2 regions of the Parageobacillus sp. VR-IP genome follow, and region 1 is predicted to be linked to the other one. Evidence: riboswitches for the same ligand, from Rfam matches in the RefSeq annotation. Region 1 holds a riboswitch; the other holds the start of a gene.
What was found. Region 1 has a riboswitch for S-adenosylmethionine ahead of HT574_RS16800 (phosphoadenylyl-sulfate reductase). Riboswitches for the same ligand answer to the same signal wherever they lie in the genome.
Positions count from the first base shown of each region.

Region 2: another riboswitch for S-adenosylmethionine. It lies ahead of mtnW (2,3-diketo-5-methylthiopentyl-1-phosphate enolase); the one in region 1 lies ahead of HT574_RS16800 (phosphoadenylyl-sulfate reductase).

Region 1 is NZ_JABVYQ010000008.1:39,077-46,307, forward strand. Features, by position in the region: gene cobA (uroporphyrinogen-III C-methyltransferase) at 1-476, opposite strand, end outside; gene HT574_RS16775 (DUF3906 family protein) at 503-721, opposite strand; gene HT574_RS16780 (nitrite/sulfite reductase) at 735-2,366, opposite strand; gene cysC (adenylyl-sulfate kinase) at 2,368-2,973, opposite strand; gene sat (sulfate adenylyltransferase) at 2,987-4,147, opposite strand; gene HT574_RS16795 (sulfate permease) at 4,206-5,279, opposite strand; gene HT574_RS16800 (phosphoadenylyl-sulfate reductase) at 5,294-6,001, opposite strand; SAM riboswitch class I at 6,126-6,234, opposite strand; gene HT574_RS16805 (DUF1128 domain-containing protein) at 6,662-6,886, opposite strand; gene HT574_RS16810 (low molecular weight protein-tyrosine-phosphatase) at 6,991-7,231, shown strand, end outside.
Region 2 is NZ_JABVYQ010000001.1:341,104-348,334, reverse strand. Features, by position in the region: gene HT574_RS01895 (S9 family peptidase) at 1-277, shown strand, start outside; gene HT574_RS01890 (PduL/EutD family phosphate acyltransferase) at 320-511, opposite strand; gene HT574_RS01885 (MarR family winged helix-turn-helix transcriptional regulator) at 538-981, opposite strand; gene HT574_RS01880 (ZIP family metal transporter) at 1,255-1,986, shown strand; gene HT574_RS01875 (1,2-dihydroxy-3-keto-5-methylthiopentene dioxygenase) at 2,185-2,727, opposite strand; gene HT574_RS01870 (methylthioribulose 1-phosphate dehydratase) at 2,758-3,393, opposite strand; gene mtnX (2-hydroxy-3-keto-5-methylthiopentenyl-1-phosphate phosphatase) at 3,390-4,049, opposite strand; gene mtnW (2,3-diketo-5-methylthiopentyl-1-phosphate enolase) at 4,046-5,287, opposite strand; SAM riboswitch class I at 5,353-5,464, opposite strand; gene HT574_RS01855 (pyridoxal phosphate-dependent aminotransferase) at 5,617-6,810, opposite strand; gene HT574_RS01850 (carbon-nitrogen family hydrolase) at 6,907-7,231, shown strand, end outside.

The DNA.
Region 1 (7,231 bases):
AGGGTTTCCCATTTGATTTCTTCTTCGCTTCCTTTCCGCTTATGGCCGGTGATGAAAGCAACGCTAGAGCTGAAATCGCGATGGGTGACCGGAATGCCGGCGTAAGCAGCAGCGGCGATTCCTGAGGTAATGCCAGGAACGATTTCAAACTCGATGCCATGCTTGACCAGCGCTTCCGCTTCTTCACCGCCGCGGCCGAACACAAACGGATCACCGCCTTTTAAACGGACGACCGTCTTTCCTTTTTTGGCGTGCCGAACAAGGAAATGGTTAATCGTTTCTTGCTGCATCGTATGATAGCCCGGCAATTTGCCGCAAAAGATGAGTTCCGCATCTTTTTTTGCGTAGGAAAGCAACTCTTCGTTAATGAGGCGGTCGTATAAAATGACATCGGCTTGCTGGATGCATTTAAGGCCTTTTACGGTGATCAACTCGGGATCGCCGGGACCAGCCCCAACTAAGTATACTTTTCCCATCTTCATTTCAGCCCTTTCTCGTGTTTTTATGAAGAACGGCGAGGTTCGCTGTATACAACGAACCCGCCGCCGCGACGAATCGGTTTTTTTTCGTGAAGTGAGATATCTGTATAATCGGGAACTTTAAAGAAATGTTTTTCCAATTCGACTTCGGCGAGGCGAAATGCTTGTTCATCATCGTCTGCGGCAATGACGACATAAATGATTTCTGTTTTCGTTGTTACTTCAAGCCGGTACAGAAACATTGCCGCCCACCTTTTATGCCACTGTGCTGACTTGCGCCAAAATGCGGTCTAGCTCTGCTTGCAGCGGCTCTATTCCGACGCGGTCCAAATAAGCCAAGAACGTTTCGCCCGGCAATTTTGTTCCTTTGAAATAGGTTAATAGATGTAAAAGCACTTCGGAAATTTGTTCCGCGTCTATTTTTCCTTTTAATTTTTGGCTTTGATTGTATTTGCCGCCGTTGAGCAACGTGCCGCCGACGTAAATTTCAAACGCCTCGATCATGCCTTTGTCTTTTGTTTTTGTTTTAATGCCTTGTAGGCCGATATCTGCGATTTGCCGTTGACCGCATGAGTTTGGACAACCGACCATATGAATGCGTACCGGAACGTCTAGTTCCAAACGTTCGTCTAAATATTCAGCGACGCGCCGCATCCGTTCTTTCGTTTCGACGAGCGCCAAATTGCAAAACTCGGTGCCTGTGCAAGAAACGGCGTATCCGGTAAACGTTTTTGGACGAATGGAAATCCGCTCGAATACTTTCTCTTGCAACACTGCGTCGACGTATTCATCTGGGATATTTGGAATAATTAAGTTTTGCGAATTGCAAGTACGGACTTCGCCGGTGCCATATTGACGAGCGATTCTTGCGATTTCGAATACTTCATCCGCGCTTAAGCGGCCTAATGGAACGTTGAAGCCGATATAGTTTAATCCTTCTTGTTTTTGGCGATGGACGCCGTAGAAATAGCCAGGGTTCCATCCTTTTTGCACATCTTCCCCTTTGGATGGAAGCGGACCAGTCAGCTCGATTAATTTTTCTTTAAATTTATCGATGCCCCAGTCGGCGACAAGGAATTTGAGACGGGCGCGATGACGTTTTTCGCGGTAGCCGTAGTCACGGAAAATCGTTGTGACCGCGACAGCGACGTCTTTCACGCGATCTGGCGTCACGAACACATCCAGTGTTTGGGCAAGATATGGAGCAGACGATAAACCGCCGCCGACTTTCACATGGAATCCAAGAACTTCTTTACCGTCGATTACTTTTTTCGCCGGCGTAAACGACAAGCAATGGATTTCCGCGTTAACCGTGTTATAGACGTTTGCGCTGATTGAAATTTTGTATTTGCGCGGCAAGTTGGAGAAATCTTCATTGCGTTGGAAAAATTCATATACTTCGCGGACGATTTCTCTCGTGTCGAACAGTTCGTCCGGATCGATACCGGCAAGCGGGTTGCCGACGATATTGCGCGTAATGTCGCCACAGGCACCGGCGGTAGATAGCCCCACCCGCTTTAAGCGTTCAAAAATATCAGGAATGTTTTCAATTCGCAGCCAATGGAATTGAACAGATTGACGGGTTGTAATGTCAAACAAACCGCGTCCGTAATCACGGGCGATGCCTGCTAGCGTCTCGAGTTGCTCGTTATTCAAAATCCCGGAAGGAACGCAAACGCGCATCATAAAATAGCCGGCTTCTCTAGGGCGCTGCAGGTAAAGCCCCGCCCATTTGAAAAGATCCCATTCTTCTTGCGGGATAGAAGAGAATCCGTGTTTTGCATAATAAGGAATATCATCAAAAATTTTTAATCCGTCTTTTTTTAGCTTTTTTAATTCCACTTTGTTTAAATTTGGGTTATTTGCCCATACTTTTTCATACGCCATTTTAAGATTCCCCCTTTATAAAATTTCGATCGCGCAAGTAAGCAATCACTTGATTGGCACATTCGTCTATCGTGTAGCGATGTGTTTCAATCGTCAGTTCCGGCGAGACAGGCGCTTCATACGGAGAATCGATGCCGGTGAAATCGCGAATTTCGCCGTTTCTCGCTTTTTTATACAGCCCTTTTGGGTCGCGTCTCTCACACTCTTCTAGCGGGCATTTCACATAAATTTCGATAAACTCGTCTTTTTCTACTAAATTGCGCACAAGCTCGCGATCTTGCGCGAAAGGAGAAATAAATGCCGTTAGGACGAATTGGCCGCTGTCGACAAACAGCTTGGCGACTTCGCCGATGCGGCGAATATTTTCGGTGCGGTCTTCGGCGGAAAAGCCGAGATCCTTATTGAGACCATGGCGGATGTTGTCTCCGTCTAATACATAGTTTTGCACGCCAAGGTCAAATAGTTTTTTTGATACGGAGTTTGCGACCGTCGATTTACCGGAGCCGGAAAGCCCGGTAAACCATAAAATACAGCTGTGATGCCCGTTGCGTTTGCGGCGGTCTTCTTTTGTAACCGCTGTTTGGTGCCAAACGATGTTCGTGCTCAATCTCGCTCCTCCTTTAACGTGTAGATGAGGTGACAGCTTCGCGCTGCTTTAGTCCTTTAATCAATACCGCTGCGACTTCCGGGCGGCTGAACGTGCTTGGCGGCACTTGTCCGTTACGCAGCATTTCCCGCACTTTTGTGCCGGATAATACAACGTGGTATTTCGGATCATGCGGGCATGTTTTCGTTGACGCCATGCCTTCGCATTTCGTGCAATAAAAGCTATGTTCAAAAAACAATGGAGTAATGCCAAGTTCTTCCGCAGTGAAATTCAAAAAGATTTTTTGCGCATCATACGTGCCGTAATAGTTGCCGACACCAGCGTGATCGCGTCCGACGATGAAGTGGGTGCAGCCGAAGTTTTTGCGCACCATCGCGTGGAAAATCGCTTCCCGCGGTCCGGCGTAGCGCATCGCTGCTTGGAACACGCCTAAAAAAACACGGTCTTTCGGATAATAGTTTTCTAGCAATACTTGATAGCTTTCCATGCGAATGTCCGCCGGGATGTCATCCGCTTTCGTTTCGCCGACGAGCGGGTTTAAAAAGAGACCGTCGACAATTTCGAGCGCACATTTTTGGATGTATTCATGGGCGCGATGGACAGGATTTCGCGTTTGAAAGCCGACTACCGTGTTCCAGCCAAGCTCGGCAAAACGCTTGCGTGTTTCTGCCGGATCAAAGTAGAACGGAGCAAACCGACCTTTGTCGGTCCGTTTAACTAATGTAATTGGCCCGCCTACGTACACATTTGGCTTTTCAAATAGTTTCTGTACGCCTGGATGTTTGAATTCATCTGTTTTGTAGACAAGAACTGCTTCTTTTGTTTTATCAGGTTGATAGATTTCTTGAATATCAATGACTCCATATACTTCTCCGTTGTAAACGAGTTTCGCCGTTTCGCCGACAGAAAGCTCTTTTGCCTTTTCTTCGGTTACAGCAAGGGTAATCGGAATGCTCCATACGGTGCCATCAGTGAGCCGCATGGTTTCGACAACAGAATCATAATCGTTTTTTGTCAGAAAGCCGGTAAGCGGGCTGTAAGCTCCCGTTCCGATTAGCTCTAAATCACTTAATTCCGCCTTAGACAACTCAATCGTTTTTGTGACGGTATTTACTGGATAGTCAGGGTTCCAACGATTCACTAAAGTGCCGCCATGTGGAATGCTTAAGCTCATGTTGATTGATACCTCCTAAATTTATTTATTTTATCGGAAAAATGAGTTTTATCGTTAGTTAAATGCCACCGCCGCTTTCATGCAAGGACCGCTGTTCTTCGGCGATGGTTTTCTTTAGGCTAATAATGCCAAGGGTAGCGAGACAAACGCTGAAAATGGCGATGATTGTATAAAGATCGCTGTCAAGCAGCAGTTTAACGAGACTGTACGAAATAACTAGCGAAAAAATAGGTGATACAAACCAAACTTTTAATAGCTGAATGACAATGCGCTTTTGCCAAATATAAAAGCCGTTTTTTGCTGTCCCGATGCCAATGATGGCAGAGGTAGTAATTTGGGCTAACGGTACGGGCAGCCCGAAAATGGACGAAAGAATAACGAGTGTTGCGCCGGTGCCGGAAATCGCGCTGCCTTCAAACGGAGAGAAGTTCGTGATTTTTTTTCCGTTTGTTTCTAAAACGCGTCTTCCAAGCAATATGGCGCCAAGGGCGACGAATATACCGCCGAATATCGTTCCATGGGAAACGGAAATTAATCCGGCGCCGACAAGTGGGCCGACCGCATTGGCAACATTGTTCATTCCAGCTGAAAAAGCTTCAAAAAAGCCGGTCACAATTAAAAGCGTGACGAACGTTTTTCCCCATCTGCCTTGTTCTAATTGTGGATATTTTCGCTTTAGCGATAAAAACCATTTTCCTACGAAAAACGTAAATGCAAAGGCGATGATGGGGATAATGATCCATATGGAAACAATAAACAGCAATTTATGAAAATATACGGTTTGATAGGCAATGCCGACGCCGACAACCGAACCGACCGTAATTTCGCTCGTAGAGAGCGGAATGCCCATGATATTGGCGGCGAATAAGGATATTGTCGCGGCAGTTAAAATGATCACGACAATTTTGATGGTCAAGATGGAAGACGGGATAATCCCGGAACCGATCGTTTTGACGACCTCGCCGCCGCCGAGGCTGCCAAGAAACACTCCTAATCCGCAAAGCACAAGGGCAGTTGATCTCCGCCTGATGGCGCCGGATCCGTACGCCACTCCCATTGCGGCGGCGGCGCCGCTGGCACCGATATTCATCGCAAAGAAAAAGGATACGATAAAAGCAACAACAAGGAGCATATTCGTGTCTCTCCCTATGAGATATGAAGCCCGCATTCCGTTTTTTTGTGACCGACCCAGCGGCCGGAACGCAAGTCGTTCGGATCGAGAGCAGGGGCTGTGCATGGCGCGCAGCCGATGCTTGGATAACCTTGATCATGAAGCACATTGTACGGAAGCTCGTATTTATATACATAGTTCCATACGTCTTTCCATGTCCAATGAATGAGCGGGCAGATTTTGATCGATTGGAATTTGTCATCTTTATTAATGTATTGGACGTGGCTGCGTGTCGGCGATTGTTCGCGGCGCAGGCCGGAAATCCAAGCGGTTACCCCGGTCAATACTTCGCGCAGTGGAATCACCTTCCGCAATTCACAGCATTTATTTGGATGGTGCTTCCATAATTCGTCTCCGAATTGTTTTGCCTGTTCGTCTAAGGATAAGCTCGGCTGTTTCATTACAATGCGGAGGGAAGGATATTTTTCTTTTACCTTTTCGATTGTCTCGTATGTTTCACGAAAATGAAGACCGGTATCGAGAAATACGATTTCCGCATCTGGCTTTACTTGCGAAATTAAATCAATTAACACGATTCCTTCAATGCCGAAGCTGCAGGCATACACAATATTGTTCTCATATTGGCGGTATGCCCAAGCGAGGACATCAAGCGCCCCTTTTGTTTCATTATCGTGAGGAAATGACGGTTTTTCTTCCGTTTCCCACGTTTGATAAGTGAGCATCTTTCTCCCTCCTTTGAAGTCAAAGAAAATAAAGCGGATTAATTGGTTATATTGGAATAGAAAGAGAACGAGCGCTGATAAAAACGCTCTCCCATTTTGGAAGAGCCAGCCGGTCACTGATAGCGCCTTATCTTCCAAAATGGTACCCATTTTGCTGGAATTAGCACCTTGCTTTCGGCCAAGCAGGTTGCCGGAGTTCATCGGGCCAGTCCCTCCCTCACTCTTGATAAGTTTTATGTAATTGTAATTGATTAAAATTTTAACACAATTCACACGGAAGTCAATCCTAGTTTTTCTATGGGAATTTATTTTTTTGTAAAGGGAAAAAGGAACTATTTTTGGGCTATGGGCATCAAGAATCAGCTTTCTTTGTTGATCTGTTTTTCACATGTAAAAACCAAGGTACTTTGCTGTACCTTGGTTGATCCGATCAGTGACGCGTTCTTTTGGGGAATGGTATGTTTTTCTTTTATTTCTTTGCCGAGGATGAGAAAAAGAAAGGATAAAATGCCGATGTGGCCGATAAACATAAGCATCGCAATCATGGAATGAGGGACAAACCGGCAATATCAAATCCGGCATTGGTCAGCGCGATTACCGAAGCGAAAAAGCCGTGATATAAAGCTTCCTGCCACATTGGAAAGAAACGAAAAAGGAATTTCATTTCTTTCGCAAATTTCCCAGCTCTTCGGCAATCGCCTGCATTTCGCTCGGGCTGAACGTCTCTCTTTTCATTACCATGTCATATATTTCTTTCAACTCATCATACCACTCTTCCGAAAAATGGGAAGGTTTAATTGCGTCTAAATTTAATACTTTTAACTTTGCTTTTATTTTTTCTACCATATACTCGACATTTTCTGTTGATTTTTTTGACAAATCCATTTTTTTACTCCCTTCTTTGCCAGGTTATATGTATTGTACCACAGAAAGAAATACATTGTACTACTGTTTTTGTATATAATGAGGTCGAGAGGAGTGGTGAAACGATGGTAAAAGTGTTGTTTGTCTGTTTGGGGAATATCTGTCGCTCGCCGATGGCGGAAGCGATTTTTCGGCATTTAGTGAAGGAGAAGGGATTGGAAGGAAAAATTACTGTAGATTCAGCGGGAACGGGAAATTGGCATGTTGGCGAACCGCCGCATGAAGGCACCCAACTCATATTAAAGAAAAATAATATTGATTTTTCCGGAATTCGCGCCCGGCAAATCGATCAAAGGGACTTGCAGA
Region 2 (7,231 bases), on a different contig from region 1:
TGTGTGGGACGATCCGGAACGGCTTTGGCATCATTCTCCGCTGAAATACGTAAAAAACATTCAAACTCCGTTATTGATTCTCCATAGCGAAAAAGATTACCGCTGCCCGATCGAACAAGCTGAGCAGCTGTTTATCGCGCTGAAACATTTAAAGCGGGAAACGAAGCTCGTCCGCTTCCCGGAAGCAAACCATGATCTTTCCCGCAGCGGCCCTCCGGCGCTTCGCCTTGAGCGGCTCAATCATATTGTCGAGTGGTTTGAACAACATTTGACATAAAACAAGAGTCCCGTAACTGGGACTCTTTATGGCGATGAATATTTATGGAATTAACTCGACATAATCCCCTGTCTTCAGCCCTGCCGCATTCGCTTCATCTGTATCAATATGCATATCGAGCGCAAAGTTTCCACTGACGCGGACGATGACTTCATCAAAAATTAAGGCTCGCTTCCCTTGTGTTTTTACTTTTACCCAGATTTTTGAAAATAAGTGGCTGCTTATGGCAGCCACTTCCACTTATGTTAAACGATCGCAAATTATTCCCTTTTTGCTCCGTATCCCAACTTTTTCAATAACGAAATCGCCTGTTCCTTTTCTTCCGCAGTTAAGCCGGAAACGGTTTCGTGAATCGTCTGCGCATGCTCCGGAAAAACCTTTTCGATAAACGCTCTTCCCTTTTCCGTGATCGAAGCATACGTGACGCGACGGTCTCTCTCGCATGCTCTTCGTACAATCAACCCTTTGCTTTCGAGCTTATCGACCACATAGGTAATGCTTCCGCTCGCGAGCAAAATTTTCTCCCCGATTTGCTGCAGCGGCTGATCCCCTTTATGGTAAAGCAGCTCTAATACGGCAAACTCGGTTGGATTGACGCCGAACGATTGAATCGATTTATTCACTTGGTCATTAACAGACCGATAGGCTCTTGATAAAACGATAAACAATTTTAATGATTGTTTAATGTCCTTCTCCCTCGCCATTTGCAATCAAATCCTTTTGTCGCTAAATATTTATAAAGGCATGTCCCGTTGCTTTCCGCAAAACACCGTTTTCTTACTTGCATTATACTTTAACTATTTGATACGGCGCAAATGTTTTTTAAAGCAACATGGGCGGTATCATACTCGTAACTTGGTGACTTTTGTTTATTATATTAATGTATGAATATGTTCTGTTTATGGTTTGGGCGGTTATCACATTCGAGCGGAAAACGCATATGGTAAAAATACAGGAGGCACGGAAAGGGTGATTCGATGAAACAAGTATTAATCGGCAGTATATTGTCGGCGTTATCGACTGGGCTGGGAGCAGTACCGATTTTATTTTTGGCGAAATCGATTACCCACCGCTGGCGCGATATATTGCTGGCGTTTTCGGCAGGCATTATGACAGCGGCTTCGATGATGAGTTTAATCCCCGGAGCATTGCAGGCAGGAGGCTTTGCCGCCTTAACGGTTGGACTTTTTCTTGGCGTTCTTATTTTAACAGTTTTAGAAATGACCGTGCCGCATATCGATTTAGAGCATACGCAAAAAGAAATCCAGTTTGATGAAAAGGCGTTGCTGATTATCGCGGCGATTACGCTACATAACCTTCCCGAAGGATTGTCGGTCGGGGTCAGCTACGCCTCCAATGCAGCGGAGACTGGTAATTTAATTGCGCTGGCGATTGGCTTGCAAAACGCGCCGGAAGGATTTTTAGTCGCTCTTTTTTTGATTAACCAGCAAATCGGAAAATGGAAAGCGTTTATTATCGCCACGTTAACCGGTGCAGTGGAAATTGTCACTTCTTTGCTCGGCTTTTATTTAACCTCCATCTTTCACGGGCTGGTTCCGTATGGACTTGCCTTTGCCGCGGGGGCGATGCTGTTTATTATTTATAAAGAATTGATTCCGGAAAGCCACGGGGACGGACATGAGCGAACATCCACCTATTCGTTTATCATCGGCATATTATTTATGATTTTTTTAGTCGAATCGTTTTAGTCAACTACCCCTCCACTTAAAGCCTAGAGGCTTTTGAAGAGGGGGCTTGTAACTCCCCAGAAGTGCAATGCTTTACTCAAAAGAAAGGAGGAAGGCGCATTCCTTCCCCACTTACTCATTTCATTCATTAAAGTGGGGTCTCCTGCGCTAAAACGATGAAACACCCCCCTGTCTAAAGAAGACAGGGGGAGATCGCCATTACTGGCCTACCTCTTCTTTTTCTTCATACGGATGGGCGACCCAGCCGGACGGATCGATAAACAGGCGGACGGCGACGACTTGGCGGTCGTCCATTAAGGTGAAATAATGCGGGTTTCCTTCCGGCACGGAAATGACATCACCCGCTTCAAGTTCGACATCAAAATAACCCGTTTCACTGTCCCCTTTGATGATAAAAATGCCATGGCCAGCAGTAATAGCGCGCACTTCGTCTTCCGTATGAATGTGCACTTGTTCAAACTTTTTCAACAGTTCATCCAAATTCGGCGTCGCATCCGATAAGGCGACGATATCCCACGTTTTGTAGCCTCTTCTCGCCGCCAAATCTTCAATTTCTTCTTTAAACGTCGCCAAAATTTCCTCTTTTTCTTCGTCGGTCAATACATATTTGTCGCGCAAATGTTCCGGCAGTTTGTTAATGTCCCAATGCTCATACAACACGCCTTGTTTATTTAAAAAGCTGCGGACATTTTCATCCCCTTCAATCACTTCTCCCGTTTTTTTCACTTTGATTACTGCCATTGGAATTTCCCCCTCTATCAATTTTATGATTTAATCAACCGGCAGCACAGCGGTCTGCTTCAGCAGCAGCCACTTGACGTGCCAGCTGAACAAAAACTCCCACGCTTCTAAAAACTTCTTTGCCTCAAACGCATCCCGCCCCCAGACGGTAATGCCGTGATTGCGGATCAACACTGCGCCGGCATCCTCGTTGACATGCTTGGCGAATTCCTTAGCCAGCGTCGGAATGTGTGCGTAATTTGGAATAATCGGGATGCGGATCATCGCATCTTCTTCCCACAGCCCGAACGCTTTAATGATTTCTTGGCCGGAAAATGCGGCTTCCCCTTTATTTCCGTACAGCTCGGAAATAATATTATTGTCAACTGTATGGACGTGGAGGATGCAGCCGGCATTGGTCCGATTATAAATTTCCACATGCAGCAGCGTTTCTGCGGACGGCTTTAAATTTGTATTCTCGACTGGCTTTCCAAATGCGTCAACAAGCAAAAAATCCTCGTCGGTCTGCTTGCGCTTGTCTTTGCCGCTTGCGGTGACGAGGAAAGTAAGCGGCTCATCCGTCACCTTGATGGACAAGTTGCCGCTCGTAGCGAAAAACCAATCGCGCTCTGCCAGCTCTGCCTTGACTTCGGCCAGCTCCCTCCATTTTTTTACAACGATGCTCATACGTTTACCTCCATCGTCTGCAAAAAATGAATGACATCGAAAAACGTTGTAAACGGCGTGTGCGGAAGATCGAGCTCCTGACACTTGTCTAGCAGGAAATCGCGGGCAAAGACGTGGTCAGCCCGCTTCGCTACTTCCAAATCCGTAATCGAATCGCCGATCACGATATGAAATGCATCCGGCACCGCCAGTTTTCTCAACAAAGACGGCTTGCAGCAGCCGCAGCCGTTTTGACACTGGTCATCGCACGCATGCGGCCAGGTGATGCGGATCGTCTCGCCGCTGAAATCAGAGCCGTTGCAAAAGATGCGCTCTTTGTCGACCAGCCCTTTTAATAGCGGATAGACAAAGAAGTCGATGCCGCCGCTGACGACATAAAGCGGAATATCATGCTCCTTCGTAAATGCGACAAATTCGCGAAACCCGTCGCGAAGACGGGCGGTCTGCAAAATGAAATCCGTAATTTCTTCCTTCCGACTCGATGGGAGCAGGGAAAACATTTTCCCCACCCCTTCCTGCACGGAGATGCGCTGCGCCAATATATCGTCTTTTAACGTTTCCCACTCGGGCGGCGCAAACTGCTTCATAATCGCGATAATGTTATCATTGTCCGTAATCGTTCCGTCAAAATCGCAAAAGATCACTCGTTTAGTCATGATGTCACCTCTACTGCACCCCATAAGTCGATCGCTTTTTGCAACGCCTCATTTTCGCGGGCTGCCTCGTGCAAAGATTTGCCGGCAAGTGCCGCATCGATGGCAGCTCGGAACGCTTTGCCGCCGCCTGCCGCTCCGTCTGGATGGCCGTGGATGCCGCCGCCGGCGTTGACGATGCTATTGACGCCGAAATCGCGGAACAGAAGCGGCACCAGCCCTGGGTGAATGCCCGCTGACGGCACCGGAAACGCCTGTTTCAACGGCTCCTTCTCATCCGTTAATTCTTTGGCGATGCCAAGCGCCTCTTCTTTGTCGAGCGCGACGCTTCCGTACGGCGATGGGAAAAGGACAAAGTCGGCCCCGGCAAGACGAAGCAGCTTGCCAAGCAGTAAGGACGCTTTAACACCGTAAAATTCCGACGGGGTAAGCGCGCCGCTGAACGCCGGATGAGCCATAATCGGAATGGCGATCTCTTCATCCTCGCGCAATCCTTGCAATACGTCCAAACCATAGGTAAAGACGTTAAACAGCAATACATCGGCGCCTAGCTCCACCGCACGCTTTGCTTTTTCTTTCAATTCGAACGTTTTGCCGGTTAAATTGACGGCATATAACGTCCGTTTCCCCGTCTGTTCGTACACTTCGTTGAGCACCGCTTTGCCTGCTGTAATCCGTTTTTCAAACGGCAGCAAATCGCTGTCAAATACAATTTCATCATCCTTGACAAGATCGACACCGCCAAGAGCCTGCTGCTTCAGCTGTTCGGTTAAATACGCTAAATCGCGGCCGATAATGCCTTTAAAAATGCTCATGAGAAGTGGACGGTCATATACATTGGCTTTTCGGCGAATCCCGTCGATGCCAAAGCGCGGTCCCGGAAATTGTTTCTTCCAAGCGTCAGGGAGCGTTACATCTAGCAATTTTACCTCACCGTCTAAAGACAGCTTGCCGAACACCGTTGCCAAAAGCGCCGGAATGTCAGCGCTGAAATTGACTGTCGGATAAGCGATTTGCACGATCGCGCGCTTCAGCCGTTTGCCAAAATACTGATTTGCCCGTTCGCTTTCTTCCAGCTCTTGTATATGGACGACTTCCCCCTTGTGTTTGCGCAGCTGCTCTTGTTCCAGCAGAGGCAGGTCGGTCCATGTTCCGACCGTTAAGCCAAGAGCGATTCCTTCTGCTTTTTTCTTTATGTCTTTCTCGTCATGAATAACATAGGTGGCAATGACTTGACTCATGTTCATCCCTCTTTCTCTTCATCAAAAAAGCCTCTTCATAAGAAGAGGCATTGAAATGGACACTCTTCTTATCTCTCAGCGTTTCCGCTGCAAGAATTAGCACCGTGCTTCGCGATCACCGCCAAGCCGGTTGCCGGGCTTCATTGGGCTTGTCCCTCCGCCTACTCTTGATAAGAATGCTTTGCAATATTGTATTCACTTTTCAAACAATTCGTGCTCACAAATTTTCACAAATTTTATAGTAAGAATGCTTACAATATTGTATTCGCTTTTCAAACAATTCGTGCTTGCAAATTTAATTTGAATTATGACAGTATTTTTTGACGTTGTCAATCACTTTTTTCGCTTTTGAAAAGACAAAGCTTGCCAATCCGCTCCGCTGCTTCCTGCAGACGGGCTTCGCTCGTCAATAAGCCGACGCGCACGTAGCCTTCCCCATGCTCGCCAAATCCGATTCCCGGCGCGACAGCCACATGCGCTTTTTCAAGCAAATAATCGGAAAAACGTTCCGACGTCCACCCATGTGGCACCGGCAGCCACGCGAAAAATGAGCCTTTTGGAGGCGCAACATCCCAGCCGATTTGCCGCAATGCCGCTATAAACGTATTGCGCCGCGATTCATACAAGGAGACAAGCTCTTCAACGCAGCGCTGTGAGGAAAGAAGGGCGGTTGCTGCCGCTTCCTGAATCGCACCAAACAGGCTGACGTATAAATGATCCTGAAGCAAATTAATCGCCGCAATCACGCTTTCATTCCCGACGGCAAATGCGACACGCCAGCCCGCCATATTATACGTTTTCGAAAACGTATAAATTTCCACGCCGATGTCTTTTGCCCCTTCTGCTTGAAGGAAGCTAACCGGTTTTCTTCCATCAAAGCCAATCGCACCGTAAGCAAAATCATGGACGACGCAAATCCCGTGCTTGGCGGCAAACGACACCGTTTCCTCGAAAAATTCCTGCGAAGCAGTCGCTCCGGTTGGATTATTTGGGTAATTTAAAAACATAAGTTTGGCTTTTTCTGCAATATGGCGAGGAATGTCACTATAATCAGGCAAAAATTCGTGTTCGGCACGCAATGGCATCATCACCATTTTTGCACGCGCCAGCGCAATCCCCGACCAATAGTCAGGATACCCCGGGTCAGGAACGAGCACGATATCACCAGGATTCACGAGGCATTGCGGAATCTCGACAAGCCCCGCTTTACCGCCGAACAAAACGGCGACTTCTTTTTTGGGGTCAACGGTCACGCCGTATTCCCGTTTGTAAAACTCGGCAACTGCCTGTTTCAAAAAAGAATACCCTTGAAACGGCGAATATTTGTGATATTTCGGGTTTGCCACCGCCTTTTGCATCGCTTCGACGATATGCGGCGGTGTCGGCTGATCCGGATTTCCTTGCCCTAAATTGATGACATCGTATCCTTCCGCGATTTTTTTGGCTACTTTCGCGACTAATGAGGCGAAAAACTGCTTTGGAAGCCCTTCTAACAGGTCGGATAACGGAAATTGTTTTGTCATGCTTAACACCTTCTCAAAAATTTCTTGAAATTCTAGTGCAACATCATATATCGTAAAAATCAAAATGTAAAGTAAAATTTTTTGAGGTGAATACGAATGACATTAAAAATTGCCTGCCTGCAGCTGGATATTGCCTTTGGCAACCCGCACGAAAACGAACAGGTTGTAGAAAGAGAAATAGAAAAAATTGCAAAAGAACGTCCGGATGTCATCGTTCTTCCTGAACTATGGACGACCGGTTATGACTTAACCCGCCTCGATGAAATCGCCGATGAAAACGGCGAACGCGCGAAAACGTTCATGACAAAACTGGCAAAATCGTACCGCGTCCATCTTGTCGCCGGTTCAGTCGCCAAAAAAACGGCAAAAGGCGTGACAAACACGATGTATATCGTCGACCGAAACGGCACGGTCGTTGGCG